2 regions of the Blautia sp. TM10-2 genome follow, and region 2 is predicted to be linked to the other one. Evidence: riboswitches for the same ligand, from Rfam matches in the RefSeq annotation. Region 2 holds a riboswitch; the other holds the start of a gene.
What was found. Region 2 has a riboswitch for cobalamin ahead of DXD92_RS02225 (sirohydrochlorin cobaltochelatase). Riboswitches for the same ligand answer to the same signal wherever they lie in the genome.
Positions count from the first base shown of each region.

Region 1: another riboswitch for cobalamin. It lies ahead of DXD92_RS13890 (hypothetical protein); the one in region 2 lies ahead of DXD92_RS02225 (sirohydrochlorin cobaltochelatase).

Region 1 is NZ_QUJZ01000013.1:79,319-94,682, forward strand. It holds gene DXD92_RS13885 (ABC transporter substrate-binding protein) at 1-286, opposite strand, end outside; gene DXD92_RS13890 (hypothetical protein) at 366-4,154, opposite strand; cobalamin riboswitch at 4,434-4,637, opposite strand; gene DXD92_RS13895 (DUF885 domain-containing protein) at 4,757-6,523, shown strand; gene DXD92_RS13900 (hypothetical protein) at 6,614-8,083, opposite strand; gene DXD92_RS13905 (TrmH family RNA methyltransferase) at 8,258-9,028, opposite strand; gene DXD92_RS13910 (potassium channel family protein) at 9,040-9,696, opposite strand; gene DXD92_RS13915 (TrkH family potassium uptake protein) at 9,712-11,097, opposite strand; gene DXD92_RS13920 (hypothetical protein) at 11,106-11,645, opposite strand; tRNA gene DXD92_RS13925 (tRNA-Tyr) at 11,776-11,859, opposite strand; gene DXD92_RS13930 (helix-turn-helix domain-containing protein) at 11,999-12,253, opposite strand; gene DXD92_RS13935 (RtcB family protein) at 12,303-13,511, opposite strand; gene DXD92_RS13940 (helix-turn-helix domain-containing protein) at 13,849-14,163, opposite strand; gene DXD92_RS13945 (MATE family efflux transporter) at 14,502-15,364, opposite strand, start outside.
Region 2 is NZ_QUJZ01000002.1:29,189-44,552, reverse strand. It holds gene DXD92_RS02255 (HelD family protein) at 1-358, shown strand, start outside; gene DXD92_RS02250 (alpha-amylase family glycosyl hydrolase) at 417-1,961, opposite strand; gene DXD92_RS02245 (AraC family transcriptional regulator) at 2,168-3,043, shown strand; gene DXD92_RS02240 (TrmH family RNA methyltransferase) at 3,135-3,959, opposite strand; gene DXD92_RS02235 (DUF2798 domain-containing protein) at 4,319-4,777, shown strand; gene DXD92_RS02230 (hypothetical protein) at 4,890-5,501, opposite strand; gene DXD92_RS02225 (sirohydrochlorin cobaltochelatase) at 5,641-6,945, opposite strand; cobalamin riboswitch at 7,240-7,433, opposite strand; gene DXD92_RS02220 (amino acid ABC transporter ATP-binding/permease protein) at 7,497-9,227, opposite strand; gene DXD92_RS02215 (ABC transporter ATP-binding protein/permease) at 9,227-10,966, opposite strand; gene DXD92_RS02210 (nitrous oxide-stimulated promoter family protein) at 10,980-11,327, opposite strand; gene DXD92_RS02205 (YbaN family protein) at 11,324-11,728, opposite strand; gene DXD92_RS02200 (acetyl-CoA carboxylase carboxyltransferase subunit alpha) at 12,434-14,143, opposite strand; gene DXD92_RS02195 (acetyl-CoA carboxylase biotin carboxylase subunit) at 14,701-15,364, opposite strand, start outside.

The DNA.
Region 1 (15,364 bases), on a different contig from region 2:
CCGCGGATGCGGTATCACTCCCGGAGGTGCTGCTCTCAGCAGTGGCTTCGGAGGTGCTTTCACTTTCAGCCGTACTTTCCGAGACGGATGTGCTCTCCGTCTGGCTTTCGGAAACGTCTGCTGCGGATGCTGTGGATGTGCTGCTCTCAGAAACTGTCGAAGTGCCCGACGCGGACGATGTGCTGCTTCCCGTTGATGCGGTGCTGCCGCAGGCCGTCAGTGACATCGCTGCTGCAAGAAAAAGTGCGGCCCATTTTTTCAGCTTTCTTTCGTTTTTTCCTGTCATTTGATATTCCTTTCTGAAAGAAAAAGCCGCTGCCATACGGCAGCAGCCCTTTCTCATTTTTTGCTGCAAATTATTGTACTTATTTATTCTCTTCTGCCTTTACCATCTGCTGGAACAGCTCGTTTGCCTGATCCTCGCATCCGAAGATCACGCCGTAGACTTTCAGCCACTCTGCTTTCGCAAGATCGGTCTTCTCGTCTGCGGAACGGTCAACCAGCATCGGAATGGTCAGGGTTGCCAGACGCTCTGCGGTGTCGGACAGACGCTCATTTTCCTCTTTCAGAAGTTCTTCCGGAGTCTTGTCTTCGTCTGCTTTCTCATCCGTTGTCTTATCGTCTTTATCGTCCTTCTGATCCTCAGCTTTGGTATCTGCGGTCTCGTCGGCTGCATCAGCATCTTCCTCATCTTTTGCATTTCCCGGAAGGAACTCAGACGGAAGAATTGCAAAGTCGATTTCGTCTTTTACCAGAGCTTTGTAGTCCAGATCATCGAATGCTCCGTCGAAGGAGATTTTTTTGTCTTCCATTGCTTTTGCAATGTTTTCGATCTGGCAGTCTTTCTGCTCCATGCCGACTGCTTTGATGCTCTCTGCTGCGTCTAACTGCTCATCGAGAAGTTTCAGGGCATCCTCAGATGCTACGTATGTTTTCTCAACCGGAAGCTGGATCACGATCATATCTTTGTCCAGTCCTGCCGGAATCTCAACATCTTTCGGAACGATCAGATATTTGACAACATTGCCTTCGTACAGCTCTTTTGTCTTTTCGGTCAGATCTTTCGCTTTCTCAGTGCTGGTCTTTTTGGAATCGGATGCTGCTGCCGCTTCTTCCTCGTCGGTTGCTGCTGCGGTATCCTCCGCTGCTGCGGTATCGGTATCTTCTGCTTTCTTGTCGTCCTCGTTCTGTTTCTCCGGATCACGCTCGGTATCTTTTGTCATATCGATCTCCAGCAGGGTGATGCCTTCGTCGTAATGATACATCTTGAAGTACTCTGCGTAAGCAAGTTTTGTCTCTGCTTTGTATTCCAGTCCCATGATCTCTGGAGCGGTGGTATCCAGCTTGGAGTTATCGGTGCTGATCGTGGAGATTGTTCCGTCTGCTTTTACAAATCCTGTGCTGGAAGAAGTGCTGCCGCCCTTCTTTGCTGCTGCCAGGGAGATGAAGATGTTGTAGGAAATCTCATGGGCAACGGACATTCTGGTGGTCATACCGATGATGGTATTGTTCTTATTCAGCTCAACCGGAATGGTGAAGATGCTGCTTCCGCCGCTGACATTTGCCATGTATTTATTTCCGTTTGCTTTTACATATCCGTAGTACGGACTGCTGAATGCGATCGTTGCATAAGCCTGTCCGTTCGTTACAGTAATCTTGCTGCAGGAGATGGTTACCTTTCCGGATCCGCCGGAGAAGGAGAATCCGTCTGGTGTGTAAACGCCGTCTGCCAGTGTGGTTGCACTGTCTACTTTGGATGTGCCGCCGCTTAAGTCAGACTCATATTTGGATTCCTGCTCCGGTTTGGTATCTGCCGGTTTCTGGGTCGGTGCCGGAGTCGGGGTGCTGGTGGGTTTTACAACCGGTGTCTCAGATGGAGATACGGTTGGGATATTGGTCGGAACGAGGGTTGGTTTCGGAGTATCGCCCTTGTTGTCATCCGACGGAAGGTCTCCGGTCTTTTTCAGGCTGGAAGATGCAATCGTGATGGCTCTGTCGTACCATTTGCCGCTCTTTACTGCATGAGCTGCTACAGCAAATTCCTGATCAAGTGCCTCTACCGGGATTTCAAACTGCATTCCGGTTTTGGTTTCACCGTCTAAGGTGTAGTCCACTTTTCCGGTGGAAGCGATCCATGCGCCGCTCTCTGCTGCCGCATCTTTTCCGGTTCCCATATACAGATAATCATAGCCGCTTCCGCTTAAGGTGATAACTGCTGTCATTTTTCCGTTTTTCGCGGTCAGTTTTACGCCGACTACCTTGAACATTGCTGCATTAGTTGTTGCCTCTGCACTGTAAATACCATCTGCTACTTTATTGGTCTCATCTGCCGGAAGATCTGCGGTCTTTTTCAGACTGGAAGATGCAATAGTAATGGTTCTTGCATACCATTTATCCCGTTTTGCAGAATGGGAAGAAACAACAAGTGCCTGATCGAGTGCTGCTACCGGAATATCATACTGCATTCCTGTTTTCGTCTCGCCGTCTGCTGTTGTGTAATCAACGGTGCCGACGCCTGCAATCCATGCACTCTTGTCTGTGGCAGCTGCCTCTTCCGGTGTTCCCATGTACAGATAATCGTAGGCAACACCACTTAACGTGATGCGTGCTTTCATGTCGCCGTCTTTTACGGTCAGCTCTACGCCGACTACTTTGAACATAGCTGCGCCGGTCTCCGCGGTTCCGCTGTAGATACCGTTTTCTACTTTCGCCGGTTCCGGAGTTGGAGTTGCGGTTGGAACCGGAGTCTCACTCGGAGTCGGGGTTGCAGTCGGGACCGGAGTCTCGGTCGGCTCCGGTATCGGAGTTACTTCCGGTGTTTTGCTTCCCGGAACTGCAAGATAAAGCTGCTGTTTGGTGTACCAGGTTCCGTCTTTCTTTCCAAGAACGATCGGAACGGTTGTGCCGGCTTTGTCCGCATCTACTTCAAATGTAAAGGAATAACCGCCGTTTGCTTCCTGCATTCCCTGGATAGCCGGTGTTTTTGCAAGGTCATCGTTCTTTCCAAGATACAGTTTATCAAATGATACGTTGTTTGTTTTCAGTGTAAGAACGAGTTTATCGCCCTTGTTGATCATTGTTGCCTCGGAGATGACGAACATTTTGAATACGCTGCCGTCCTCTTTGGTAACCGGTGCTTCTACACTGGCTGGCTTATTCGAGGAATCCTCACCTGGATTTTCGCTTGGAGTCTCGGTTGGTTCCGGTGTTACCGTCGGGATTGCATCGGTGCTGTGGATCGTAACGGTTTTATCAGCCCATGTTTTTTTCTTGGCTGAGCGAACGGCAACATCCATCTGTTTGTCAAGCTCTTCCACCGGAATTTCAAAACGATATCCGGTCTTTTCTGCACCAGTCTTCGTATCCGTATAGGTTTCGCTTCCTGTCGGAGCAATCCAGCTCTTTTCATCTGCTGCGGCAGCTTCTGCTGCTGTTCCCATATACAGGTAATCATAGCCGGTTCCACTCAGCAGAATGGATGCTTTCAGTTTTCCATCTTTTACGATGAGTCTGGAAGAAATCACACGGAACATGCTTCCGGTTGCTTCTGCAGAAGTCTCATACTCACCATCTGCCGGTTTTGCTGCTTCCGCTGCTTTTGTTTCTTTCTCCTCGGCTGTATTGGATGCCTCATTTTTGGTTGTTTCTTTTACTTCCGTTTTCGGCTGTTCTGCCGCCGGACTGGTATTCTCTTTTACAGCATCTTTGGTTTCTTCTTTTGCCGGTGTTTCTTTTTCAGCATCTTGGGAAGTCTCATCTGCTGCTTCCGGCTCTTTTTCTGTGGTATCGGCAGTCTCTTCACCGTCTTTTGCAGTGTCCTCTGCAGTATCTTCCGAAGCATCCTCATCTGCGGATGGTGTCTCGGTCTCGTCAGATCCTGCCGGTGTCTGATCCTCTGCAGGCGCGGCCGGTGTTTCCGTCGGCTCTTCTGCCGGAGTCTCTGCAGTGCTTTCACTGCTCTCGGTTTCTGCCGGTGTTGTTTCCGGTTCTGCCGTCTCTGCTGTTTCTTCGCTCTGCGGCGCTTCCTCTGCGGCTGCGCTGCTTTCTGTCTGTGCTGCTTTTTCCTGCGTATCTGCTAATACGCTGGCAGTCGGGCTCATGATCATGGACGCCGACAGCAGCAGTGCCAGAAATTTGCTTGAATTTCCTTTCATAACTTCTCCTTTTCTTCGGATCTCCTTCGCGCATCTGCTCCGGATTCCGTCTGACTTTTTCAGGCAGCTGGGCGGTGCCTGTCCCCGTCAATGATGTCTCCCTGCAAGTAATCTTGTTTTTGAGGACACATTTTTTCTGCGAAAAGACAAACAGACATCTGCTTTTTCTGCAAAAGAGTTTCTCCACCGGAGCTCTTTTTCGGACGCATGGCGACAAAAAAGCAGATGTCCGATTTTACTTCGTACATCTTTCCATGAATATATGCTTTCATCGGAAGCGATTCACTAACCTTTCCAGCAGGTTTCCTGACTCGCAGATCTTCACGGCAGCCGCGCCTTCTCATGCGTTTCGCACAATGGCATTTCTGCAGCTAACACTCCCTGCTTACAGTGACCGGATCGCTCAGGATTTCCACCTGATTCTCTTTTACCTTCGCGGATTCTTTTTCAAATCCGTTCTGCACTGAAAAGTCCCTTATTTCATTCGTTACTGATTATAGCAAAGCCGTTTTGGAAAGTCAAATGAAAGGCCACGGAAAAAGCGCATAAAATCAGCATTTTTTACATACTTTATGATAACTGTCCGCACCGGAGCCTATTCTATGAAACCAGCTTCTCTGCACCGCCGCATCCTGTTCCCTCTGCTTCTGTGCGGCGGACTTCTTTTCGCCCTGCTGTTCTGGTATTTTTCCCCGTTCTTTTCCCCTGGTGAGAACCGCCGGTTTTCCGCGTATGTGGAGGAACGGTTCCACTCCGAGGTAACCTCTTCTGCCATCACGCTCCACTATACCCTCGCTGATCCGGCTTCCCGCGGAATTGCCCCCGGCACCGCCTCGTTCGGCACGGTTTCCATCCCTGACCGCACCTCGTATGATGCCCTGCTGCAGAGTGTGGAAACAACGCTCACATCCTTTCATCGCAACCGCCTCTCCGCGGAAAATCAGATCACGCTCGATCTTCTGCTCTACGAGCTGGACTGCGAGAAAATGCCGGGCAGCACCAGCCTTCTTGCGGAACCGCTCGGTCCGTCGCTCGGGATTCAGGCACAGCTTCCCATTCTGCTCGCAGAATACCCGTTCCGCACACAGCAGGATATCGCCGACTACCTCCATCTTCTGCAGGATCTCCCGCGCTATTTCTCCGACCTCATCGCACTCGAACAGGAAAAATCCCGGCAGGGCGTGTTTCAGAATGACCTTGCGGTCGATGGCATTATCCACCAGTGCAGTGCTTTTCTCGCCGACGCGGATACACCGGAAAGCCATCTGCTCCACACCGTTTTTCAGAATAAACTGCAGGCGTCTTCACTGTTTTCTGAGGCGGAAAGGAATCTCTGTCTGCAGACGCATGAAAAACTCCTTACCTCCTGTGTTTTTCCCGCCTACCGCTCTCTTTCCGATGCGCTTTCTTCACTCCGCGGCAAAGGAACACAGAACGCCGGTGGTCTTTCCCGGCAGGAAGGCGGACTTTCCTACTATGCGTATCTTCTCCGCAGCCGCGTCGGTGTTGATGCTTCACCGGAGGAGCTGACCCGCCTTTTAACACAGCAGCTTGCGGACCAGTGTGCCGAAATGCAGATCATTCTCGATCAGAATCCGTCGCTCTCCCTCTCCGAGCAGGCGCTCGTGCTGCCGTTCTCCACGCCTGAGGAAATGCTTGCCGATCTGCAGAATGCCGTTTCTGAAGATTTTCCCGTTCTTTCGGGTATCGCATACGAAGTAAAGACCGTGGATGACTCCCTCAAGGATTTTTTAAGCCCCGCCTTTTATCTCACACCGCCCGCCGATGTCAATTCACCCAACTCCATTTACCTGAATCCCGCGGATGAGATGACCGGCATCGAGCTGTATTCCACACTTGCCCACGAGGGCTTTCCCGGCCATCTGTACCAGACCGTCTCGTTCTCGCGCTCCGACCCGCTTCTGATCCGCCATCTCTACGCGCCGTCGGGTTATGTGGAAGGATGGGCAACCTACGTTGAATCATATGCCTGCCGCTACGCCGCACGTAATCTCGATGCAAACTCGCAGGCGCTCTGCCGTCTCTGGTATCTGAACCGCTCGGTGCATCTTACCCTCTGCTCGCTGCTGGATCTCGGAATCCACAGCCAGGGATGGCTCTTCTCGGATGCGTCAGCCTTTCTGGCGCAGTTCGGCATCACGGATGTGTCGGCCGCTGCCTCTTTATATCAGTATATTCTCGAGACACCGGCGAACTATCTGAAATACTGTGTCGGATCGCTCTCGTTTTCACAGCTCCTCTCGGAAGTGCAGGAACAGGAAGGTGACTCATTCTCATTGATCGGTTTCCATGAAAAACTGCTCCGTCTCGGGCCTCTGCCGTTTCCGCTCGTAGAAAAATATCTGTAAACGGTTCGCCCTGCTGAAAAAAAGATCCCACAGACTTTCTTCTATAAATAATAGAAAGTTCTGTGAGATCTTTTTCATTTTCAAAATTCTTTAACCTAAATTGTAAAGAGATGGATCTGTCGGCCGCTGCGGATCAATAACAGAGGCAGAATCAAACAGATCGCTTGTTCTGTCCTCGCCGCCTCCGTAGAGGTTCTGGTACAGACGGTATCCATCCAGGTTTCTTCGTCCCATACGCAGGTAATTGTCTCTTACCTGAACGAAATACTGGGAGGAATCTACGTTGCAGTAAATGTTGAAGCCCTGACTCTTTAAGTAAGCAAACTTCTCATTGTCCATCGTGTAATCGTGCCAGTCGGAAAGATCCTGTCCATGTGCAAAGATGATGATATCGCTTCCGCCGATGAGCGGTGCAACATACGTCAGCCATTTCTCGGTATCCGCCTGGATCGTCTCGATCGGTTTGTCGCCGACACGGATATGGCCCCAGGTATGGCTTGCGAATGTCCAGCCGTCTGCTTTGATCGCATCGGCTACTTTTTTCGCCTCCTCGCACTCTTTATCCCAGTCGAAATCCGGGTGTGCATCAAGCCATGCTACCTGATCATCCGTCAGATCTTCTCTCGTCTTGTAATCACCGTCGGTGCGGTATCCGAGGATTCCATCGTAGCCGGTCAGTGCTACGGTTCCGCGCGCATTGTGGTATACGGCATCCGGATGCGCTTCGATAAACTGATCCATCAGCGGGATGCAGTCGTAAGCACCGGTCACAACAGTTCCGTCATCCTGAATGTATTCGCAGGTCGGTTTTCCGTCGTCGCCGACTACCATCTTGCTGGCAATGCCGCGTCCGTCGTAAGAGTGGTAATAGGAAAGGTCATCCAGAGAAAGAACGAATGCTTTCTTGCCCTCCGGCAGGTAAATGTCCCCTTCCTCGTAATGAACGGTTCCGTCATCATCTACGGTCTTTTTCACGAGATCGTTGATCGAAACCATGACATATCCTCTGTCGTACATCTGCTGGGTGATCGCGTTGAACTCATCCACGGTGGTCATCCACTGGCAGAAGCCTGCGGTCTGTGCGTTGTCCTGATAGAACGCTTTCTGCGGATCGACTACAAGAGAATGATAGAAAATGTGGGTTACTTCGTTGACGTTGACGCGCACACAGGCATCTCTCGTGCTGGTGTACTCTGCTACTTTTGTGATGATATCCGCGTCGGTCGCTGCGCCCTCTACGCTCTGGAGCTTTTCAATGGCTCCATCGTAATCGTATGTCTGCGCAAGTGCATCGGCTTCCGCCATAATCTGTGCTTTCGTTGTCGGCGCTTCAGCACTTCCCGTGCTGTCCGACGATACGGAACCGTCCACCTCTGCTGTTTTCTGATCCTCTTTTTCCTGTGCTTTCTGCTGGATTTTTTCTGTTCCTCCGGCCAAAGCCCAGATTCCAATGCCGAAGATGACAAGCAGAACACATAGAATTCCTGTTTTGATCATCAGCGCACGCTTCCGCTTTCTTCTTCGGAGCTCCTTTTTACTGATGTTTTTTTTCTCACTCATTTTTCCTTCCTCCCAAAACAGCTTTTGCTTTTCTGGCAAATATTACAGTTTTACCGGACTGACAGAAATTCAGCCCGGACTCTGTTTTTTCTATTTTAGCTCAAAATACCGGTTCTGTCGAGTAGTTTTCCGGCGGTTAAGAGAAATGTAAGAAAACCGGTAACGCTCTTTCTTTTATGCGCGCTGGCCATGTGCCTCATACATCAGAACGGCGGATGCAATCGCTGCGTTTAACGACTCCACTTTTCCTTCCATCGGAATACGGATCAGGCACTCGGCGGCCTCTGCCATTGCATCGGTCAGGCCGTTTCCCTCATTTCCGATCAGGAATGCCGTTCCTTTTGTGTAATCCTCCTCGCGGTAGGAATGCACGCCGTGCAGATGTGCCGCGTACGTACAGATCTTCCGCGCTTTTAAGCCTTTTACAAATCCGACCGCATCGTCGACGATCAGAAACGGCATACGGTAGATCGAGCCCATCGTCGAGCGGATCGTTTTCGGATTGAAGATATCCGCGGTACCGCGGCTCATGATGATGCCGGTGACTCCTGCGCCCTCTGCGGTGCGGATGATTGTTCCGACATTTCCAGGGTCCTGCAGATCCTCAAGTATCATCAGAAGCGGTGTCTTTCCGTTGTCCATCACCTCCTCTTCGGTGTAATGCGGCATGCGGATCACACTTAAAACACCCTGCGGCGTCTTCGTGTCGCACATGGACTGGAACACGCGGTCGTCCACTACTTCGTATTCTGTCCCGTCGGACGGCATTTCATGCATTTTGCTGCCGCTCTCAGACACATATACTTTTTTCAGCCATTCCCGCGGCGCTTCCTGGAACATTTTCCAGCCCTCCGCCACGAAAACATCCTGCTCCCGGCGTTCTTTTGCTTTTTTGTTCAGCGCAATAATGTTTTTTACCTGTGCATTGCTGCTGCTTGTAATCATGAATGGTCCCCTCATTTCCTGTTTTTCATCAATTTGGCAAGTTCTTTGTTTTCGCCGATCAGAATCAGCACTTCCTCTGCGCGGAGCAGCGTCTTCGGATTGACCGTGACACGGATGTCTTCCCCGTCCTTGACGGCGATTACGTTGATACTGTATTTCTTCCGCAGATCCAGCTCCTCGAGGTTATGCCCCGTCCACTCTTCCGGCACGGGAAGCTCTACCATGGAAAACGAATCCGACAGCATGAAGAAGTCCTGGAAGCCACCGGAAATCAGGCTTTTTCCGAGGCGGATGCCCGTCTCACTCTCCGCCATCACGACGCGGTCCGCGCCGACTTTTTTCAAAATATTGGCATGCATCTGGCTCATGCCCTTTGCGATGACGAGCGGCACGCCCGCCTCTTTTGCCTGCAGGGTGGCGAGGATGCTCGACTCCATATTTTCAGCGATGCCGACGATCACGACATCCATGTTGCTGATGCCAAGCGATGCAAAAACACGGCTGTCGGTGATGTCCGCGCGCGCCGCATATGTGACGAGATCGGCGATCTCCTGTACCAGCTCCGGGTCTTTATCGACCGCGAGCACTTCTTTTCCTGCCTGCGCCAGCGTTGTCGCCACGGCGAAGCCGAATTTTCCAAGTCCGATGACTGCGTATTGTTTACTCATGTTTTTTCTCCTCTTTTATCCAATCAGCACCCGCTGTTCCGGGCGCTGGATATCCACATCTTTTCTTCCGCTTCTCCGCCGCAGTGCAATAGCCAGCGTAACCGGTCCAAGACGTCCCATGAACATGACCAGAATTACGATGATTTTTCCCGCCGCCGGAAGGGTCGGCGTAAGCGACCGCGTCAGTCCCACGGTTGCCACAGCGGAAACGATCTCATACAGGCAGTCCAGCAGAGGACTTCCGGTGACAGAGATCAGAAGCACCGTCGCGGTGAATGCCATCGTCAGTGCGAAGAAGAAAATAACGACCGCGGTGCGGATGTTTTCTTCCATGACCTTCCGTCCCCAGACCACGGTGTCGGAATCGCCGCGGATGTAGGATGCGACGACCACGAGCAGAATCGCAACAGTCGTCGTCTTGACACCGCCCGCCGTTCCCATCGGAGAGCCGCCGATGAACATGAGGATCATACTTACCATCGCGGAGCCGTCCGAGAAGTTTGCCTGCGGGATCGTCTCAAAGCCGGCGGTTCGCGTCGTCACGGACTGGAAGAAGGCCGCCATAGCCTTCTGCGCCGGTTTTAAGCTGCCAAGCGAGGATGCGTTGTTCCAGTCCAGCGCGAGGATCAGAAGCGCCCCGCCGAACAGAAGAATGACGGTTGTCGTCAGAACCAGTTTGGTGTGGAGCGTGAAGCCGCGCACGAAGTTTTTCCGGGTCCGTTTTCCTTTTACAAGATCCTGCACGCGCTCCAGCACTTCCCACCAGACCGGAAAGCCAAGGCCGCTTAAGAAAATCAGGCCCATCGTCGTAAAGTTGATGAGAGGGTTCGTCACAAACGGGGCGAACGAGGATTCCCCGACGAGGTCAATTCCGGCGTTGCAGAAGGCGGATACGGAGTGGAACAGGCTGTAGCCGATTCCCTTCCAGAAACCGTATTCCGGCACAAACCAGAAGCTGTAGAAAAAGGCTCCCGCCAGCTCCACCGCCGCCGTGCCGATCAGCAGCTTCCGCACAATACCGACGCTGCCCTTTAAAACCGGCAGATTGTAAGTGTCCTGGATCAGTTTACGGCTCTGCAGACTGATTTTCCGGCGCAGGATCAGAAACACCATCGTCAGGCACGCCATGATGCCAAGACCTCCGAACTGAATCAACCCGAGGATCACAATTTTTCCAAAGGTACTCCATGTCGTCGCCGTCGGAACGGTGACAAGGCCCGTCACGCAGACAGATGTCGTTGCGGTAAACAGGGCGTCGAGCCAGTAAACGCTTTTTCCGTCCGCCGCAGAAACCGGCAGGCAAAGAAGAATCGTTCCCAGCAGGATTACCGCCGCAAATCCCAGCATCATAATCCGCTCCGTCGGGGTATGCCATTTATTTTTGCTTTCTTTTTCGGCCATTGCTCCTCCTATTCTGCCGCTTCATTTTCTGCTTCACTGCTGTAGTAGAGCTTTCCGGTCTCACTGTCCGTCACGGTAATATCCGCAAAATATTCCCCGCAGGAACCCTCACACTGGTAATAGACGTCAAACGAAACCGTCATGTCATCTTCTCCTTCCAGGTATTCCGCGTGAACCTGATTTTTCGCGGTCCCCGTCGTTCTGCTCCACACTTTATCATCCGCAAGAAGCTCCTTTTTGATCTTCACAGGAAATTCACTGGATGCAATTTCGTGCTGATTGGACTCGTTTTTGATCCGGTAATAGAGATTCATGTACAGCCCGTCATCTTCCTCATGGAAAAACCAGCCGTAGATATCATCCTCCGCAACAATCGTCGGCTGGATCAGCTCAGCGTTTGTTTTGGTCGTGAATGCATTCATCTCATGCGTAAACTCATTCTGCATCCGGCGATGCTTCATCAGCCAGTTGCCTTCCTTCACACCGGCCGCAGCCACGGCAAGAACGACAGCGCCGATGCAAAGGCCAATGATTTTCTTTTTTGTCATTATTTAATTTCCCCTTTTCTTTTCGAAATACAAAAATAAGATACCCATAAGAACATACTTATGAGTATCTTATCAGTTTGCACATATAAAGTCAACGGAGCCGGTGGAGACTTTCCGCGACCGGTTTGCATGGGCAGAGTTGGACTCGAACCAACGGTGTTTCTATTGTAACGGATTTACAGTCCGCCGCCTTCGCCGCTAGGCTTACCTGCCCTTGTTATGTCTTTATTATATCTCATCGTATGTGGTTTGTCATTCAACCTGCGGTATAATCCTGCGTTTTTTGCGCACCGGGCGGATTGCTTCCCCCCTTCGGGCTTTGCCGCTCCGGCGCGCCGGATCAGAACCGGACTTCATGCACTCGCAAGCACAAGCTCTCTTGTCTCCACAATCACGATCTCATCGATCGACACATTCAGTACCGCTGCCAGCACGACCAGGTTGTCGATTGCCGGCATGGCGGTGCCGTGCTGCCACTTGTAGATTGCCTGCGGGGTGGTGAAACCGAAAATTTTCTGCAGGTCACGGACGGTAAGGCCTGCCTGCTGCCGCAGTCTTGTAATGTTTCTTCCTGTTGCTTCCATATCAATTGACGGAATTGCCATCATTTTTTTCTTCCTCCTTCTTGCGGAGGAATTTTACTGGTTTCCTCCGCCTCTATTCTGATGCTTTGAAATTGTAGACGGGACGCAGCACCTCCACGACATCGACCGATGCACGGACTATATCGAGAATGTCATCCAGCGATTTGTACGCCATCGGCGCCTCGTCCAGGGTATGTTCGTTGACAGAAGTCGTATAGATTCCCTCCATGCTCTTCCGGTATTCCTCCAGTGCCAGGGTTTCCTTCGCTTTTTTGCGCGACATCAGCCGTCCGGCTCCGTGCGGGGCAGAATCGTTCCACTCCGGATTTCCTTTTCCGACGGCGAGAATACTGCCGTCGCGCATATTGATCGGAATCAGCACTCGTTCTCCTTTGTGCGCTGCGATTGCGCCTTTTCGGAGTATCATCTCGTTTGTGTCGATATAGTTATGAATCGTGTGGAACGCATCGGTGCCGGTAAGGCCGGTTCGTTCCAGCAGGATTTCCGCCATTTTTTCCCGGTTCCGGCGTGCAAACTGCTGGCAGATCTCCACGTCGTGCAGATAGGCTTCCAGATATTTTCCGGTCAGATAGCAGAGATCCTCCGGCATCTGCGCTTCGTCCGGTTTCCACTGCAGCTGTTTTAACGCCTCCTGGATTTCCTTTCTGCGGCCCTGCTCTTTGTAGGTGCGTATGAGCTCCTCGCGTTTTTCCAGGTACTCGTCATAACCGCGGTCCAGCCGCACTGCCAGATTCTGGTAATACTCTGCCACCTGTTTTCCGAGATTCCGCGAGCCGGAATGGATGACGAGATATTTTGTGCCGTCGGCGGCTTCATCGATCTCGATAAAATGGTTGCCGCCGCCTAAGGTTCCAAGCGACCGCTCCAGGCGTTTTGTGTCTTTTAATTCCCGGCTGCAGGCAAGTGTCATCAGGTCAAAACGTTCCTGTCTCCCCTCCCAGACATTCATGCCGGACGGGATAACATGTGCCGCCTCGTCGATTTTTGCAAAATCAAGTTCGGCTCTTCCAAGATTTACGGTGTACATGCCGCACCCGATGTCCACGCCGACGACGTTCGGCACTGCCTTGTCGCGGATGGTCATCGTTGTTCCGATCGTACATCCTTTTCCCGCATGCACATCCGGCATGATGCGGATCCGCGAGCCTTCCGTCATCGGATAATCGCACATGCGGCGGATCTGCTCGATGGCTTCCTCCTCTACGACCCTGGCATAGCAGATGGCTGTATTTACTTTTCCTTTGATTTCGATCTGATCCATTCCGGGTTTCTCCCTTCTCAATTTGTTCTGATATAAAAATTTAATAGAAAAAGCCACCTATCCCATGTGTTCAACATAAGATAAGCGGCTCCTCTTCGTTCGTATCCAGTTGTCTGATGCGGTCGTCTAATTTGATCCTCCCGTATCATATTCCACAGAATCCGTTCTGTCGCTTTTCTCAATTGAACATATCAAAACAAAGCCACGCTGTTTGACGACAAACGTTGCTTCTGGGGTATGTTCTAAATTGCGGTAGCCAAAACGTATTCCTGCTGACATCTGTTTTTCCTTTCCAAAACCTTTTTAACCGATTCTTTTTCTGCTTTTCTTCACTGTATCACAAAATAACGATTTTGTCATTATACCAGCGGTTTAATCTTTCTCGGATTTCTCTGTATTTGCTTCGGAAACGAGGAATATCCCCGTCAATGACGAGGATATCTTCGATGCTTGTGTTTAATAATCTGCTTAAAATGAGAAAGTTGTCCAGACTTGGTAGACACTTGCCGGAAATCCATTTATAGACCGCCTGTGGATTTTCAAAACCCATGGCATTCTGAATGTCTCTCACGGTGTATCCGCTTTCACGAAGAAGGGATTTGATGCGGCTGCCAGTTTCTTTCTGCTGGATTGACAAATAAATTGGTTCCATCCTGCACCTCCATATGTTTAAGCCATCCCGAAACACAGTTTTATCTTATCATCCGGTACTGGAAAAATCCAGTTTTTTCTTCCTGTTTCTACACAACCCGAATGATCTGTTCATACAAAAGGATTTTCTTTTCATCTACATTCCGATTGTCATGTGCTGCAAGATTATTCCGTCCCTCTTCCATCTCTTCTTCGGATGCAAGCTCCTCTTTCCACCAGCTCAGGTGATTGATCCGGTACGGCTTCCAGCCGCGGTCAAAAATCTCATCTCAACGACTCTCTTGCATATGCGCTTTCCTTTTTACCGCAAGAAGATGTCTAGAGCGTGTGGCGAACTTCCTATTTCTTTTCTTCTATCAAATGATGATTCAGCCATTTTCCTGATTTGAACCGGATGGTAAAGAGAATGGACCGCAGGCTCCAGTCTGCCGCCATACCGATCCAGACCGCAATCGGGCCGAATCCCCATACGCGGCACAGGTAAATACAGAGACTCACACGGCACAGCCACATCGTACAGCAGGATGTGATCATGGAGAATTTTACATCCCCGGCAGCCCGCATGCCGTATCCCGGGACAAACGCCATGACCCAGCAGAGCGGCTTTACAATCGTGATAAAGATCATCATCTGCATGCAGAGCTTTGCACTCTCTGCCTCCATACCGCCGATCATCGTAATCGGTTTTGTCAGCACAAATACCAGCAGACAGCTTGCAACGATAACCACTTCTGACAGCCAGCACAGTTTTTTAATATAGTAGATTGCTTCATCCTTCCGGCCCGCGCCGAGACACTGACCGACTACCGTCATCAGTCCGATGCCGACACCGATCGCAGCGACACCGTTCAGGTTCTCAAGGATGTTCGTCATCGCCTGCGCGGCAATGGCAACCGTGCCAAGTGTGGACACAGTGGACTGAATCGCCAGCTTTCCAAACTGGAACATACTGTTCTCGATTCCCGATGGAATACCGATGAACAGTATTTTTTTGATCAAACCAAAGTCCGGCCGAATGGAAAGATACTGCTTCACAAAAATCGGTTTGCTTTCATCCCGAAGCTTCCACAGTACGACAACCGCACAGAAAATACGCGAAATTAAAGTCGAAATCGCGGCTCCTTCGACACCCATATGGAAGCCGAAAATAAGAATGGCATTTCCGCCGATGTTCATAAAGTTGGAAATCACCGAAATCACCA
Region 2 (15,364 bases):
GGATCTTGAGGCGGCTCTGCGGGAGGCAGTGGATACACTGTTTCCAGATGAGAAAACGTATGAGACAGCGGCGGTGATTGTACCGGATGAGAAGACGGCGGAACGGACTTATTTGATTTTGCGGGAGATTCTGTCGGAAAAAGATTTTGACTGTGAGAAGCGGCTTTCTTGGCTGAACCGTGACAGCTCCAGTTTTAAGAAAGGACTGACGGTTACCACATTTTATCTGGCGAAAGGGCTGGAGTTTGATCAGGTGTTCTCGATTTTCCCGAAGGACGAGAAACGGGAGATAATGATGCAGGCGCAGTATATTGCAGCGACCAGGGCATTGCATGAGCTGAGAGTGTATCATATTTAAAAACAGGGAGATCCTCCGAAAAAATTCGATTGGATCTCCCTGTCATTTTTATTTTCGATCAGATATGATAGAATCCTGCGGACTGTGCCGGGATGGTGATGGTTCCGTCTTTGGATTCTGCTTTTCCTCCGATCGTGTAGAGGGCATCCTTCAGCTCTGCACTGTATGGGAAGGACTGCTCTTTGTCGGATGGGTTGATGATGACGAGGACTTTTTCACCCTCAGCCTCACGGACGTATGCCAGCGGATACTGGTTTTTCTCTGCATAAACGAACTCGATGGTTCCGCGGCTTAAGAGTGCTTTGCTGCTCTGGCGGATCTGGATGAGTTTTTTAACTTCGTGGTACAGGGAATCCGGATCGGCCATCTGTGCTTTTGCAGTCGGACGGTCTTTGCCCGGATCCATGGTGATGTAGAGGTCGCTGGCCGGTGCGCTGGAAAATCCTGCGTTGGTGCTGTCATCCCACTGCATCGGAGAACGGGAACCGGTGCGGTTGTATCCGCCCTCAACGGATTTCAGGCCTTCGACGTAGCGCATACCGATTTCATCACCGTAGTAGATGAACGGCGCACCTGGCATGGAAAGAAGGAAAGCGAAAGCAATTTTCAGCTCATCCCCCTGCAGACGGCGTGCCAGACGGTCCATATCATGGTTTCCGGACGGGATGCAGATCAGGCCTTTCTGTGCGGTCTTATTGTAGTTGGTTTTGTAGGTCTCTACAAACTCAGAGATATCTCCTTTTCCGCGTTTGGAGAAGAATGGCTCATCGCAGCGGAACAGATCGTTGTAATGGGACGGTCCAAAGTGAAGCAGGAAGTCCATGTGGAAGCCGCCCTGTAAGGATTTGTCCGGCTCGCCCCACTCGGATACCATGGCTGCATCCGGGAACTCGGCGTCGAGGAATTTCCGTACCTGCTGCCACAGGCGGATGGTTCCTTTGCCTTCCTGATCGTTCTTTACCAGGGAGCCCGCCATATCGACACGGAAGCCGTCGCAGCCCATGTTCAGCCAGAATCTCATGACATCTTCCATCGCTGCCAGCGTTGCCTGCGGTCCCTCATCATCAAAGGACTGCTGCCACGGTTTTTCCGGATCCGGCTGATAAAAGCCGTAGTTCAGGGCCGGCTGGTTGGAGAAGAAGTTGATGGCGCAGGCGCCGTCACGCTCGGAAATGCCGCGCAGGCTTCCCATTCCTTCCGGTGCTTCCCATACGTTATTGGTCCATACGTAGCGGTCTGTAAATTCATTGCGGTCTGCTTTCATGGATTCTTTGAACCATGGATGCTCAACAGATGTATGGCCCGGAACCAGGTCGAGCAGAACGTGCATGTCACGTTTGTGTGCCTCTTCGAAAACTCTCTTCAGATCCTCATTCGTTCCGTAGCGCGGTGCAACGCGGCAGTAATCTGCGACATCGTATCCTGCATCACCAAATGGGGACAGGAAGCACGGGTTGATCCAGATGGCGTTGCAGCCCAGCTCCTTGATGTAGTCTAATTTTTCAATGATACCCTGGAAATCTCCGATTCCGTCGGCGTTGGTGTCGTTGAAGGACTGCGGGTAAATCTCATAAAATACTGCGTTATCTAACCATTTTGACATTTTTTCTTTCCCTCTTTCGCTCTTTCGCTCTTATTTCTGCTGTATTTTCGTCGTTGCAGCAAGTGTTTCTATATGATATATTACTACTGTATCCGCTGAAATACCAGTAATTTCCTATTTCATTCTAATACTATTCTATGATTTTATGCATGCCGCGCTCTGCCATTTCCGGCATTTTACGGACATGCTTTTTGGAGGAGGATTTTATGATGCTTTCTGCTGCGAAAGAAAAACGCCAGCACGGCTCCATGCAGGTTCCCTACAGTTATTATGACTGCCGGATACTCGACTATTTTCCCGGCGTACCGCTGCACTGGCACGGGGAGATGGAGCTGAATTATATCAAACGCGGAACGGGGTATTTTCAGTATGAGGACCGTCTGCTTACGGCGCATACCGGTGATATTTTTCTGATTCAGCCGAACCTCGTACATGCCATTCTGCCCGCCGAGCAGGAGTCGATGTTTTATGATACGATTGTTTTCCACAAGAATATGCTGATCGGCGGGTATGACGACCGCAGCTACACGGAAATTCTGCAGCCGTTTTTCTCCGCCCGGCGCCGCATCCAGGCACCGATTTCACCCGAACATTCCAGTTATGCTGCACTTTCTGCATCCGTCCAGCAGATTTTCCGCTGCATCCTTGAAAACTCTGCTGTCTCCGATCTTCTGCTGAAAAGTGAGCTGCTCCGCTTCTTCTATCTGCTCGCCGCATCGCCGGAACTCTGCACCGATCGTCCCGCCATGCCTGCGGCTGCTGAAAACCTGCGGCCTGTGCTCGCCTATATCCAGGAGCACTTCGCCGACCCGATTACCATAGAGGAACTTGCCAGGCTGTCGCATTTGAGCAAAAGCTATTTTATGAGCTGTTTTAAGCAGACCTTCGGACTCGGGGCCGTTGAATATCTGACACAGTTTCGGATCAAAGCCGCCTGCGAGGCGCTGCGCAGTACGACGCAGAGTGTGTCCGAAATCGCGTACGACAATGGTTTCCGCAACCTTTCCAACTTCAACCGGCAGTTCCGAAGCAAAGTGGGATGTACGCCGCAGATGTATCGGAAGGAATTTCAAAATTCATAAATTCAAAAAGGGATGCATCAAAATATGCATCCCGAAAATCTATCTCTGATCCTATTTTTATTCCGTAATCTCCGGTACCGACGGAACATCTTTATCTTCTTCCCGCCAGCTCCCAGAATGCGACAGCGCTCGCCGCAGCGACGTTCAGTGAATCCACACCGTGTGTCATCGGAATCAGCACGGTTGCATCTGTTTCAGCGATCGTATCACTTGCCAGTCCGTCACCCTCGGTTCCGAGCAGAATGGCGAGCTTTTCATGCGTTTTCAACGACGGATCATCCATCGGAACGGAGTCTTCTTTTAATGCCATCGCAACGGTATAAAATCCAAGTTCCTGCAGTGCAGCAATTCCCTGCTCCGGCCAGTAACTGCCGCCTGGCAGCACGGTCCATGGGACCTGGAAGACATTTCCCATGCTCACGCGGATGGCGCGGCGGTACAGCGGGTTGCTGCAGCCTGATGTGAGAAGCACGGCATCGATGCCAAGCGCGGCGGCAGAACGGAAAATCGCACCGACATTCGTCGGGTTCACGACATTTTCCAGAATCGCCACGCGGCGGGCATTCCGGCAGATTTCCTCCATAGCCGGAAGCGTGCGGCGGTGCATCGCGCAGAGCATGCCGCGCGTGAGGGCAAAGCCTGTGAGCTGTTCCAGCACCTTCGTCTCTGCTGTATAGACCGGCGCGTCCGGGCAGTGCGCAAAGAGTGCTTCGTTTGCGGCAAGCTCTGCGCTTCCGGCAAGGAACGAAACCGGTTCATATCCGACATCCAGCGCACGCTCGATGACACGCGGACTCTCCGCAAGAAAAAGGCCTGGCTGCGGTTCATAATAGTGCAATAACTGCGGTTCTGAAAGACGCGCATACACGTCGAGCTCCGGCGCCGCAAAGTTTTCGATTTTTCTGATCTCTGACATAATATTGATTTCCTTTTGCGTTTTCTCTTTGTTTTCACTATGTTCTATTGTAGCAATCCCGCTCCCGTTTCGCAATCCATTCTTTTTCCCGCCGGTGCCGTTCCCCGCACCATTCGCCAAACCGTGCTTCCAGCACGCATCGAATTTTCTTGTTTATCTGTCTTTTTTAAAAATTTCTCAATTTCCTCTTGCCAAACGCCGCCAGAGACGTTATAATAATCGACGGTTCAAAATTAAAAACTGCAGAAAAGATTGGTATCAGATTGGAAACGGCACAAGTGCATTGCTTGGTTAACGAACAACACATGTGTCTTTTTTGCGCCCATTTTTCAAAATTGCAAAGAAAAGGAGAACAATCGATGCCAAAAACAAAATTTCAAAACGTTGTATTTACCCTCATGATGTCCTTTCTGATGGTCTATGCCATGATCTGCTACAACATTTCCATGAACATCGGCGGAATGACAAATCAGGTCTTTCTGATGGCGTTTCACGAGATGATAATCATGTGGCCGGCCGCTTTTATCCTCGAGTTTTTCCTCGTGGATCATCTGGCTCACAAATTAGCTTTTTGCATGGTAACACCGCAGGATCGTCCGATCGTAATCACGCTGGCAATTTCCATTATGATTATTGCTATTATGTGTCCGATTATGAGTTTTATTGCAACGCTGCTGTTTAAAAATGCCGGAAAGGAATTCGTTGCTGTCTGGCTCCAGACCACGTTTTTAAACTTCCCGGTTGCCTTCTTCTGGCAGCTCATGTACTGCGGACCCTTCATCCGTTTTCTGTTCCGCAAACTGTTTCCGGAAAAATAAGAAAAGATATCCACAAAGGCGAACCGCTTTTCCCCTCTCTTTCCACAATTTCTGTGGACAGACGGTGCAAAATGGTTCGCCTTCTGTGGATATCTTTTGTTTTCTTCCGGGATTACTCCTGCGGTACCGGATTGGATACGCTGACTACATGATCATACCAGGTTCCTTTTTTACCAATGATCGCAACATTGAAATCCTCGTCCAGTTTTTCTACCGGGATATCAAAGCCGTACACTTCATCTGTGGTTCCGTCAGAATACGTTACCTCATCTGTGGTCGGCTCGATCAGCTCTGCGCCGTCTGCCTGTGCTTCTTCTTTTGTTCCCACAAAGACATTGACAATGTTTTTGGATACCAGGCTGACGTGGATGGTCATTTTTCCGTCTTTTACCGTCAGGACACCCTTTCCTTCTTTTGCTTCATTGACATGGAACATATTGCTGTCTGTATTGAAGTCTGCCGTATACGTACCGTCTTCCAGCTCTGATGCGCTGCTTTCTCCTGCAGTCTCCGCTGCCGATGCGCTTTCTGCTGAAACATCTGATGTGGATGTACTGCTCTCTGCCTTAGATGCATCCTGTACAGAAGCGGAAGATGCGTCTGCCGCAGAAGACGCAGATACTGCAGATGCAGAAGATGACGCTGCATCCTTTCCGCCACATGCGCCGAGCATGGATACAGTCAGTGCTGCTCCAAGAAAAAGAACTGCCAATTTTTTTCTCATAATAAAATTCCTCCTTGTATCACCTTGAAGCGGATCTTTTTCATCCGCTCAACTTAAAATCCGACAGCACACTGAGTCTCTTCAGCCGTACTGCCGGATCTTATTTTACTCTATTTTACGTTCGGAATACAACCCCTAATTATTCAGCATCGTCCTGAACGCCGTTGCCGTCCATAGCTGCCTTGGTGTGCTGTACATACAGCTGCTCAACAGCATCAATTCTTCCAAGACCTTCGATCTGAGTGTTGATCTCATCGAATGCACCGGATGCCTCAAACTGGCTCTTCCAGGAATCCTCATCCTCGCCTGCCATATCGTTGTTTGCGTGGTCACCTGCAACAACCATCAGCGGACGAAGAATTACTTTCTTGTATCCGGCTGCTTTTACTGCCTCGATCACATTCTCGCAGGCGGTCTCTTCCGGCTCGCCCTCAACGGTTCCGATGAATACGTTTTTGTATCCAAGAGTATCCATCTGTGTCTGCATCTGGCTGTAAGTTACTTTTGCATTGTGGGAAGTACCATGTCCCATAAATACGAAAGCAGTGCCGTCCTCTGCTGCTGCATCCAGACTGTCATAATTTGCAGATTTTACTGCCTGTGCCGTGATTGCTTCTGCAACGGCCTGTTTGTCCTCGTTGATTACGGTAGCGTCACTTCCAACCTCGCCAAGCAGCGGCTCTGCGATGGTTACGGACTCAAATTTATCTTTATAGCTATCTACTGCTTCTTTCAGCTCGTCGTACTCTGCGCCGTGCATCAGATGAGTCGGCTGAATAATCAGTTTTTTCACGCCATTGCTTACAGCTCTTTCCAGTGCCTGATCTACGTTGTCGATCTTCTCGTCATCGCGGGCCTGTACATGGTTGATGATGATCTGTGCAGTGAAGGCACGTCTTACGGACCAGTCCGGATATGCAGCCTGCAGAGCTTTCTCAACGCCTCCGATATCCTCAGCACGGCTGTCGTTGAAGGAAGTACCAAAGCTTACAACCAGAAGCTCATTCTCGCCGATCTCGTCTCCGTTTAACGGATCATCCTTGGAAGCATCCCCTGTGTCTCTTCCGAAGTAATCCGGATCTGCGTTCTCACCTTCTACGAGTTCTTTCTGTGCGTCTGTCAGGGCATCCCATGCCTCTTTTGCTTCTTTGCACTGCTCGTCGGTGTTATCATTTCTTTCCTGTACATAAATTGCGTCAATCAAAGCTGCCACTTTATCTGCTGCCTCCTGGTCTGCATCTGCGGATACCTCTTCAGATGCAGAAGATGCGCTTACGCTGCTGCTTGCTGCTGTGGTGTCTTCCTCAGATGCGGAAGATGCACTTACGCTGCTTGTTGCTGTGCTGCTTGCGCTGCTGCTGGATGCGTTGCTGCTTCCGCATGCGCCGAGCATAGATGTTACCATAGCTGCTGAAATTAAAGCGACTACAAGTTTCTTTTTCATTTTTGTTTTCCTCCCATTTGCTGGTATCTTTGCAACAACCAATATCGGGGACGTTTTACATTTCAAACTATGAGAAACACGCTCCGCGAGTTTCTCAAGTTATCGCGGCAGTCGCTAAGGTCTCGTGCAAGCACGGACTTTGGCTCGTTGCCCGCGTAAATAGAAAGAAGCCCTTTCGTTTTTCAACGAGGGGCTTCCAGTATTTTCATCACAAAGAAAACCATCTCACCCGCTGTGGGGCAAATGTCCGCTTTCCTGTTTTGTACTGCCAGTTCCTCGTGGCACGAACGTAACGTTCCTGTACTGCGAAAGGCAGGTCTCCCGGCTCATTGCTTCAGGATTTGACTCCAGCGCATCGGTCTCCTTCCCGGTTTCCCAGTGGATCATTCCCCTGCTTGCAAAATACGGTGACGAGTTCGTGCAGGATTCACACCTGCTTCCCTTTTCACCGGACACGCATGTCCGACACCTTACACATCGATATTTAATTGTTTTTTCTTTAACGACTGTTAGTGTAGCACATCGTCTTTTCTCTGTCAAGTGCTGTAAAATCAGGAAATCCGGCCATTTTCCATTTCATATACCACATCCGCGACGTTCATCGTGGACACTCTGTGCGATACGAGCACAATGGTTTTCTCTTCTGCCGATTCTTTCAGGGATTTCAGAATAATTCCTTCATTTAAGGAATCAAGATTCGATGTCGGCTCGTCCAGCAGGATCATGGATGCGTCATGCAGGAATGCCCGCGCGATACCGATCCGCTGTTTTTCTCCGCCGGACAGCGTATCGCCGAGTTCTCCGACTTCGGTGTCGTAGCCGTTTGGCAGTGTCATGATGAAATCATGTATGGACGCCTTCTTCGCCGCCTCCATAATTTCTTCCCGCGTCGCGCCGGGTTTTGCAATAGCGATGTTGTTCGCAATCGAATCGTGGAACAGATGTGTCTCCTGCGTCACATAGCTTTCCATATCGCGCAGATACTTCGTCGGGATTTCGCGGACATCGGCTCCGTCCACGGAAACGCGCCCCGTCTGGACATCCCAGAAGCGCATCAGAAGTTTTAAGATCGTCGATTTTCCGGAACCGCTCGCGCCGTGGATGCCGGTGATTTTTCCCGGTTCCAGTTTCAGCGAATACTGATCCAGAATCGTCTCGTCTTCGTAGGCAAACGTTACATTCTGCGCCTCGGCTCCTGCAAATGCGTGGTCACCGCCGGATGCCGCATCTCCCGGAATTTCTTCCACCAGCGGCGCTTCCTCGAGAAGGGAAAGCACACGCTCGCCGCTTGCCAGCGTCTGATTCAGGTTATTCGACAGGCTGGACAGCGCCACGACCGGGCCGAAGGAACCCATCATCGCGATTGTGCAGGTCAGGACTCCCTCAAATCCGATCCCGCCTTTCGTGTAAAGATAGATCGTCAGTGCCAGCATGCCGAACGATGCCAGAAGAATCACCATGTTGGTGACAGACCGCTGGGAGCCTTCCATGCGGCTTAAGTTTTCCTGCACAGAAGCCAGTTCTTTCGACCGCCCTGACATCTGCTCTTTCCGTTTTTCGCCCTGTCCGTACTGAATCGTCTCGTCGAGGCCACGCAGGGAATCCAGCACGAAGCTGTTCAGCTCGCCAAAGCCTGTCCGGAACTCCATTCCTTTCTGGCTTCCGCGCTTTCCGTTCCACATCGGGATCACAACGCCGACCGTCAGATACGCCGCAAGTGCAAGCAGCCCTGCCAGAACATGGTATCTTCCAATGAAGCATACCATAATCAAAGAAGTTAATGCTGCAATCGCAATCGGGGAAATCGTATGCGCATAGAATACTTCCAGAAGTTCGATATCGGTTGTGATAATCGAAATCAGATTTCCTTTGTCCCGTCCTTCCAGCTTCGCCGGGCAGAGCTTCCGCAAAGCTGCAAACACTTTATGGCGGATGATCGCCAGCAGTTTAAAAGCAATAAAGTGGTTGCAGTACTGCTCCGCATAATGCAGAATGCCGCGCAGCACCGCGATCACGATCATCACCGTGAGTATCGTTTTTACCGGGGTATGTACAAGCCACATGTTTTGCACCGAAAGGCTCGTCCCTGCCGCGCCCGTCAGTAAGCCATGCACGATGACCTGTCCTGCCAGAATCGTCAGGAAGATCGCACATAAATATCCCATTGTTCCAAGAATAATTGCCGCCATCATAATATGAAGCAATGGCTTCACCAGCCCGATCAGGCTTCCCATAATCCGGAGGGCGCTTCTGCGTTTTGCTGTATTTTTCTTCTCGTGCATCATGCATTCCCCTGCTTTCCATAGTTTTCCAGTACCATCTGGCTGTCGTACAGATGACGGTATGCGCCGTTCTGTTCCATCAGTTCCGCATGCGTTCCACGCTCGCAGATGGTACCGTTTTTCAGGAAATAAATCTGATCTGACTGTACGACGTTCGCAAGGCGGTGGGAAATCAGCAATACCGTTTTCGTCTTTGCGAGTTCATGAATCACATTCATGATCAGCTCTTCACTCTCGACATCAATATTCGATGCGGCTTCATCAAAGATATACACCGCACTGTCGCTCCGAAGCAGCGCCCGCGCAATCACAAGACGCTGGCACTGGCCGCCGGAGAGGTTTCCTGCTTTTTCGAGAAGCTCTGTCTGCAGTCCGTTCTGTGTCTGTAAGAATCCCAGCAGATTGACTTTCTGCAGAACCGCCTCCATCTCCTCCTTCGTCGCATCCGGTTTCGCCATGCGCAGGTTCTCTTCTACGGTTCCTTTAAATAAGTAACTGTTGTGGCGGACCAGAACAACGTGCTTCATCAGATCCGTCTCATTGACTTCCGAGAGCGGCACGCCGCCCAGGGTGATGCTTCCCGCATATCCGCGGTTCTTTGCCGCAAGGATGCCCGCGATCGTACTCTTTCCGCAGCCGGATTCGCCGACCAGTGATACAAAACTGCCCGCCGGGAGCGTCAGGTCAATGCCTTTTAAGATTTCCCGGTCCTCTTCATAGGAAAAATGTACATCCTCCAACACGACATCCAGCGGTCCGTCCGGCAGCGTCCGCTCTCCCGTCTGCGGCTCCGGCAGATCGAGGATTTTGAAAATCTTGTCACTCGCCGCCATGCCGTTCATCGCGATGTGGAAGAATGATCCGAGCAGACGAAGCGGCAGGAAAAACTCGCTCGCCAGCAGCACAATGCAGAGCGTGCCGGACACGGTGAGGTTTCCTTTCAGAAATTCCGATACCGCCACCGCCATGCCAACCGCCGCGCCGCCGTATGCTACGATGTCCATCACGCTCGTTGAGTTGAGCTGCATCGTCAGAACTTTCATCGTGATCCGGCGGAAGTTCTGGGATTCCACATCCATCTCGTCGGCTTTCTGCTGGTCGGCCTGATAGATTTTTAAGGTCGTCAGACCCTGCAGATTTTCAAGGAACGAATCGCCGAGCCCTGTGTAAATACTCCAATATTTGTTCAGCAGCTTCTTCGCAATCTTCTGCACAACCACAATCGAAATCGGGATCAGCGGCACACAGATCAGAAGAATCACGCTCGCTTTCATGCTCACCCGGCAGAGGATGGCGAACAGCGTGAGCGGCGCAATCAGGCTGTAGAACAGCTGCGGAAGATACTTTCCAAAATAGGTTTCGAGCTGCTCCACGCCTTCCGTGGATACCTGTACGACCTCCGAGGATGATACCTGTTCGCTGTAGGATGCCCCCAGTTTCAGCATTTTCTCATAAATTTTTTCACGCAGAATCCGTTTCACATCCACACACGCAAGATACGAAGACCTCGCACCCATCCGCTCGCAGAAAAAGCGGATCACAACAACAATTGCCAGCATAAAAACCGTCCGTTTCACAGCCGTCGCCGTTACCGCGCCATACACAACCCGCTCCAGCAGATCGGCAATCGTAAATACCGCGATCACCTGCGACAGAAGCGCCGCCCACTGCCACAGAATCGTGTACACGATATACTTTTTCGCGTGGGACAGCAGCCCCACCAGTCTTGTTTTAATCATAAGTACCTCTCTTTTATGCTTTTGCTTTTCGCTTCTCTCTCATGCTGCAGATTAAATGCCAGATAGCTAAAATCGGATGATACAGCAGCATCCTCGGCCCCGAAAACCGCATAACGGCGCGGATCTTTTCCCGCATTTCCGGCTTGTAGCAGTGTACTTTGCAGTTTGCGCAGAATGTTTTCTGTTCCATGAAGGGACATTTCTGGCTCCGCTGTTTTGCATAGTCCGCTAATTTCTGACATTCCGGACACATCCCGCCGGATGCATGCCCCTCTTTTCCATGGTTCTTCCGGCAGTACAGGCGGATCATCTCTTCCACGACGTACTGTTCTTTCTGCCGCTTTTTTTCTACTTTGTTCATTTTGTTTCTCCTAGGATATGATCTTCTGTTTTTACGGTTTTGACCCGCAGGAAGAAATACAAAATATGGCACATCCATACCACAGCAATACAGATTCTTCCGATCGGCACATTCTTCATAGCAAAAAAGCCGATCGCCATCACAACCGTTACCATCCCGATGATTTTACATTTCGTTCCTACCGTCATCGCCCGATGCTGTACGAAGCTGTCGAGATGCTTCTTATATAATTGGGTCCCAATAAACCAGGTGTGCAGCCGTTCCGAACTTTTCGCAAAGCAGAACAGGGTTGCCATATAGAATGGAACTGTCGGCAGAATCGGAAGCACAATGCCGATGGTGCCAAATCCCAGGCACAGAAAGCCGAGTACGATCCAAAATATTTTAAATGGACTCTTCATAATTTTCCTCCTTTCTCACCGAATATTAAAATAGAAAAATAGCCGCTCATGGTTCTTGCGAATACATGAGCGGTTAGTTGTCGCTTACGCTAGTTATAGATTAACATTATTTAACTTTCATGTCAAACACATTTCACTCCTGAGAGAACGCTCCTCTGCTTGCAGAATAACTGCTGTTATTTCAACTCACGAAGTGTGATACATCATACTCTAAATAATTCCGCCAATGTTTGAAGATTCAACTCACGGAGGGCGACAAAGGAATCGGGCCGGTTGTGTGGGGACGCATCATTTCAACTCACGCCCTCACGGAGGGCGACGCTGCGCCTTCAGTTCATCCGTCAATCCATTGATGTTATACTCAATATACGGGTGCTGCCATAACGGTAGGCGGTTAGTCCTTCTACGGAGGGACTGTGACTCTCCGATTACATAGAAACCCTTTATATGGGAATTCCTTGGAAAGGAGGGCTAAGCCATGAGTATTATCGACTTCATAGCAGTTGTAAGTTTCGGCTTAACCTGCTTTAGCCTTGGATACAACTTCGGCAAAGATACTGCGAAATCACAAAAATAGCCGCCCAGTCCTGCAAACTTTGGCGACTATTTTTACATAAACCAATAAATATGGACTAACCGTCTATCGGTAGCACTCTTTTCAATATCATAATATCATGCATTTCAGAATATGTCAAAATCTTCTTTTCACATATCCCGAAATCTCCGATACCTCTCCTCTACCAGTTCTTCCCCATCCATCTTCTCATACTTTTCCAGGAATCTCAGAATTTTGCCTCTCAATTCTTCACACACCACTGGCATTGTGTCCACCGTAAACTCCCCCGGCTCTTCCACAATCTCTTCTACAATTCCCAGTTCCTTCAAATCCCCCGCCGTCAGCTTCATCACCTCGGCGGCCTCCGGCGCGCGTTTGCCGTCTTTCCACAGGATGCTTGCAAATCCCTCCGGCGACAGGATGGAGTAGATGGCATTCTGCATCATCCACACTTCATCCGCCACGGCGAGTGCCAGTGCACCGCCGCTGCCGCCTTCTGAAATGACAATAGAAAGAACCGGCGTTTTTAACGCTGACATTTCATACAGGTTCCGCGCAATCGCCTCGCCCTGGCCGCGTTCTTCGGCTTCCATTCCGCAGAAGGCGCCTGGGGTGTCTACGAGACAGATAACAGGCCTGTGGAATTTTTCGGCCTGTTTCATCAGACGCAGGGCTTTGCGGTAGCCCTCCGGGGACGGCATGCCGAAATTGCGGCGGATGTTTTCTTTCGTATCCGCGCCTTTCGCCTCGGCGATGACCGTGACCGGTGTGCCGTCAAACGATGCAATACCGCCGATGATCGCCGCATCATCGCCATACAGTCGATCACCATGAAACTCAATAAAATCAGGAAACAGCTCCCGAATATAATCTTCTCCCACCGGTCGGTCCTTTTTCCGCGCTTTCTGCACACAGTCCCAAGCCGATGTTTTCTCTCCCGTTTCTGGTGCTGCCAAAGACCGCTTCACGTCTCCATCCCCCAAAGTCAGCACTTCCGAGGAAACTTCGATATCTTTCCCATGCATCCGCAGAATCTCCGACAGCACCTCTTTCGCCTCTTCTCTTGGCAGAATCCGATCCACAAACCCATGCTCCACCAGAAACTCCGCCCGCTGGAACCCTTTCGGCAGTTTCTGTCCTATTGTCTGCTCAATAACCCTCGGTCCCGCAAACCCGATCAGCGCATGCGGCTCCGCCAGAATAATATCCCCCAGCATCGCCCAGCTCGCCGTCACGCCGCCCGTCGTCGGGTCCGTCAGCACACTCACATACAAAAGCCCCGCATCACTGTGTCTTTTCAGCGCCGCCGACGTCTTCGCCATCTGCATCAGAGAAACAATCCCCTCCTGCATCCGCGCCCCTCCCGAGCACGCAAACAAAATCACCGGCAGCGAGAGCTTCGTCGCCCTCTCCACCGCCCGCGTAATCTTCTCCCCAACAGCCTCACCCATACTGGCCATCATAAACCTGCCATCACAGACCCCGATCACCGTCTCCATCCCGTTGATCCGTCCCTTACCAGTCACAACAGCCTCCGTAAGCCCTGTTCTCTCCTGCAGAGCCCTCACCTTCTCTTCATACCCCGGAAACCCCAGCGGATTCCCCGCCGTCATCCCCTGATCCCATTCCTCAAAACTCCCATCATCCAGAAGAAACTCAATCCTCCGATACGCATGCACCCGAAAATAATTCCCACACTTCGGACAAATATAAAGATTCCTCTTCACATCCTCCGTAAAAATAGCCCCCTTACAAGCATTACACTTCTTCAAAATCCCCTGCGGCGCCTCCGGCACCACCCCATCCGCCGTGTGCTCCTTCCGAAACACCGTCTTCTTAAAATACTTACCCAGCATCATACCACCATCACTCCTTACGTCATAACACTTTCACTCTATTGTCACCATAACAATCTTCCAACCACACACCTCACCCATCGAGGCATTCATTCTCTCTTCACCGCTCACTCCTGTCATCCCAGCCGCACCGCCCCGCGGTGTCGCTGACCACACTCTCCCAGTCGTGTGTCTGATCTCAGCCGCCCGGCAGTACAGCAGAGGGGGACGGCGCATTTGCAGGAGGAACTATAGCAAGACCCGAAAATAATGCAAAAAAGGCAGTGCTGCAGAGCGCGAATTGCAAGGAACAGATTTGAAGGCGTACCGGGGTACGACGAAAATCTGTGACGCAGTAATTCACGCTCTGCGGTGCTGAATTTTTTGCATTATTTTCGGGGATTGCTATAGAAACACTTAGGCTTCCAGAATTTGCGTTATTTTCAAAAATCCAACTGTCTGAGCGACAGCGAGTTTTGGATTTTTGAAAATGGTTTTAGCAAATGCTGGAGGCCTTAGTATTTCTTTCCTCTGAAACCGCGCCGTCCCCCTCTGCTGTACTGCCGGGCGGCGTCCGTCTCTTACAATCTCTCCGTCAACCGCTCCACAAACTCAATATCCGCCCTCCCGGCCAGATACTCCTCTTCATTTAAAATAGAATACAAATAATCAACGTTAGTGTCGACTCCCTCGATGACGACTTCCCCCAGCGCACTCCTCATCCGCGCAATCGCCTCCTCACGCGTCCTCCCATGCACAATCAGCTTCGCCAGCATCGAATCATAAAACGCCGGAATCACATACCCGTCATACGCCGCCGTATCCACCCGTACTCCAAACCCGCCCGGCAGATGCATCTCCGTAATCTTCCCCGGACAAGGCCTGAAATTCTTCGCCGGATTCTCCGCATTAATCCTGCACTCAATCGCATGCCCCGAAAGCCGGACCTCCCCCTGCGTCACCGACAGCGGCATCCCCGAAGCCACCCGAAGCTGCTCCTGAATCAGATCCACCCCCGTGACCCACTCCGTCACCGGATGCTCCACCTGAATCCGCGTATTCATCTCCATAAAATAAAAATTCCCGTCCGGCTCCAGCAGAAACTCAATCGTCCCCGCATTCACATAATGCGCCGCCTTCGCCGCCCGGACCGCCGCCGAGCCCATCCGCTCCCGCAGCGTATCATCAATCGCCACACAAGGCGACTCCTCAATCATCTTCTGATGATTCCTCTGAATCGAGCAG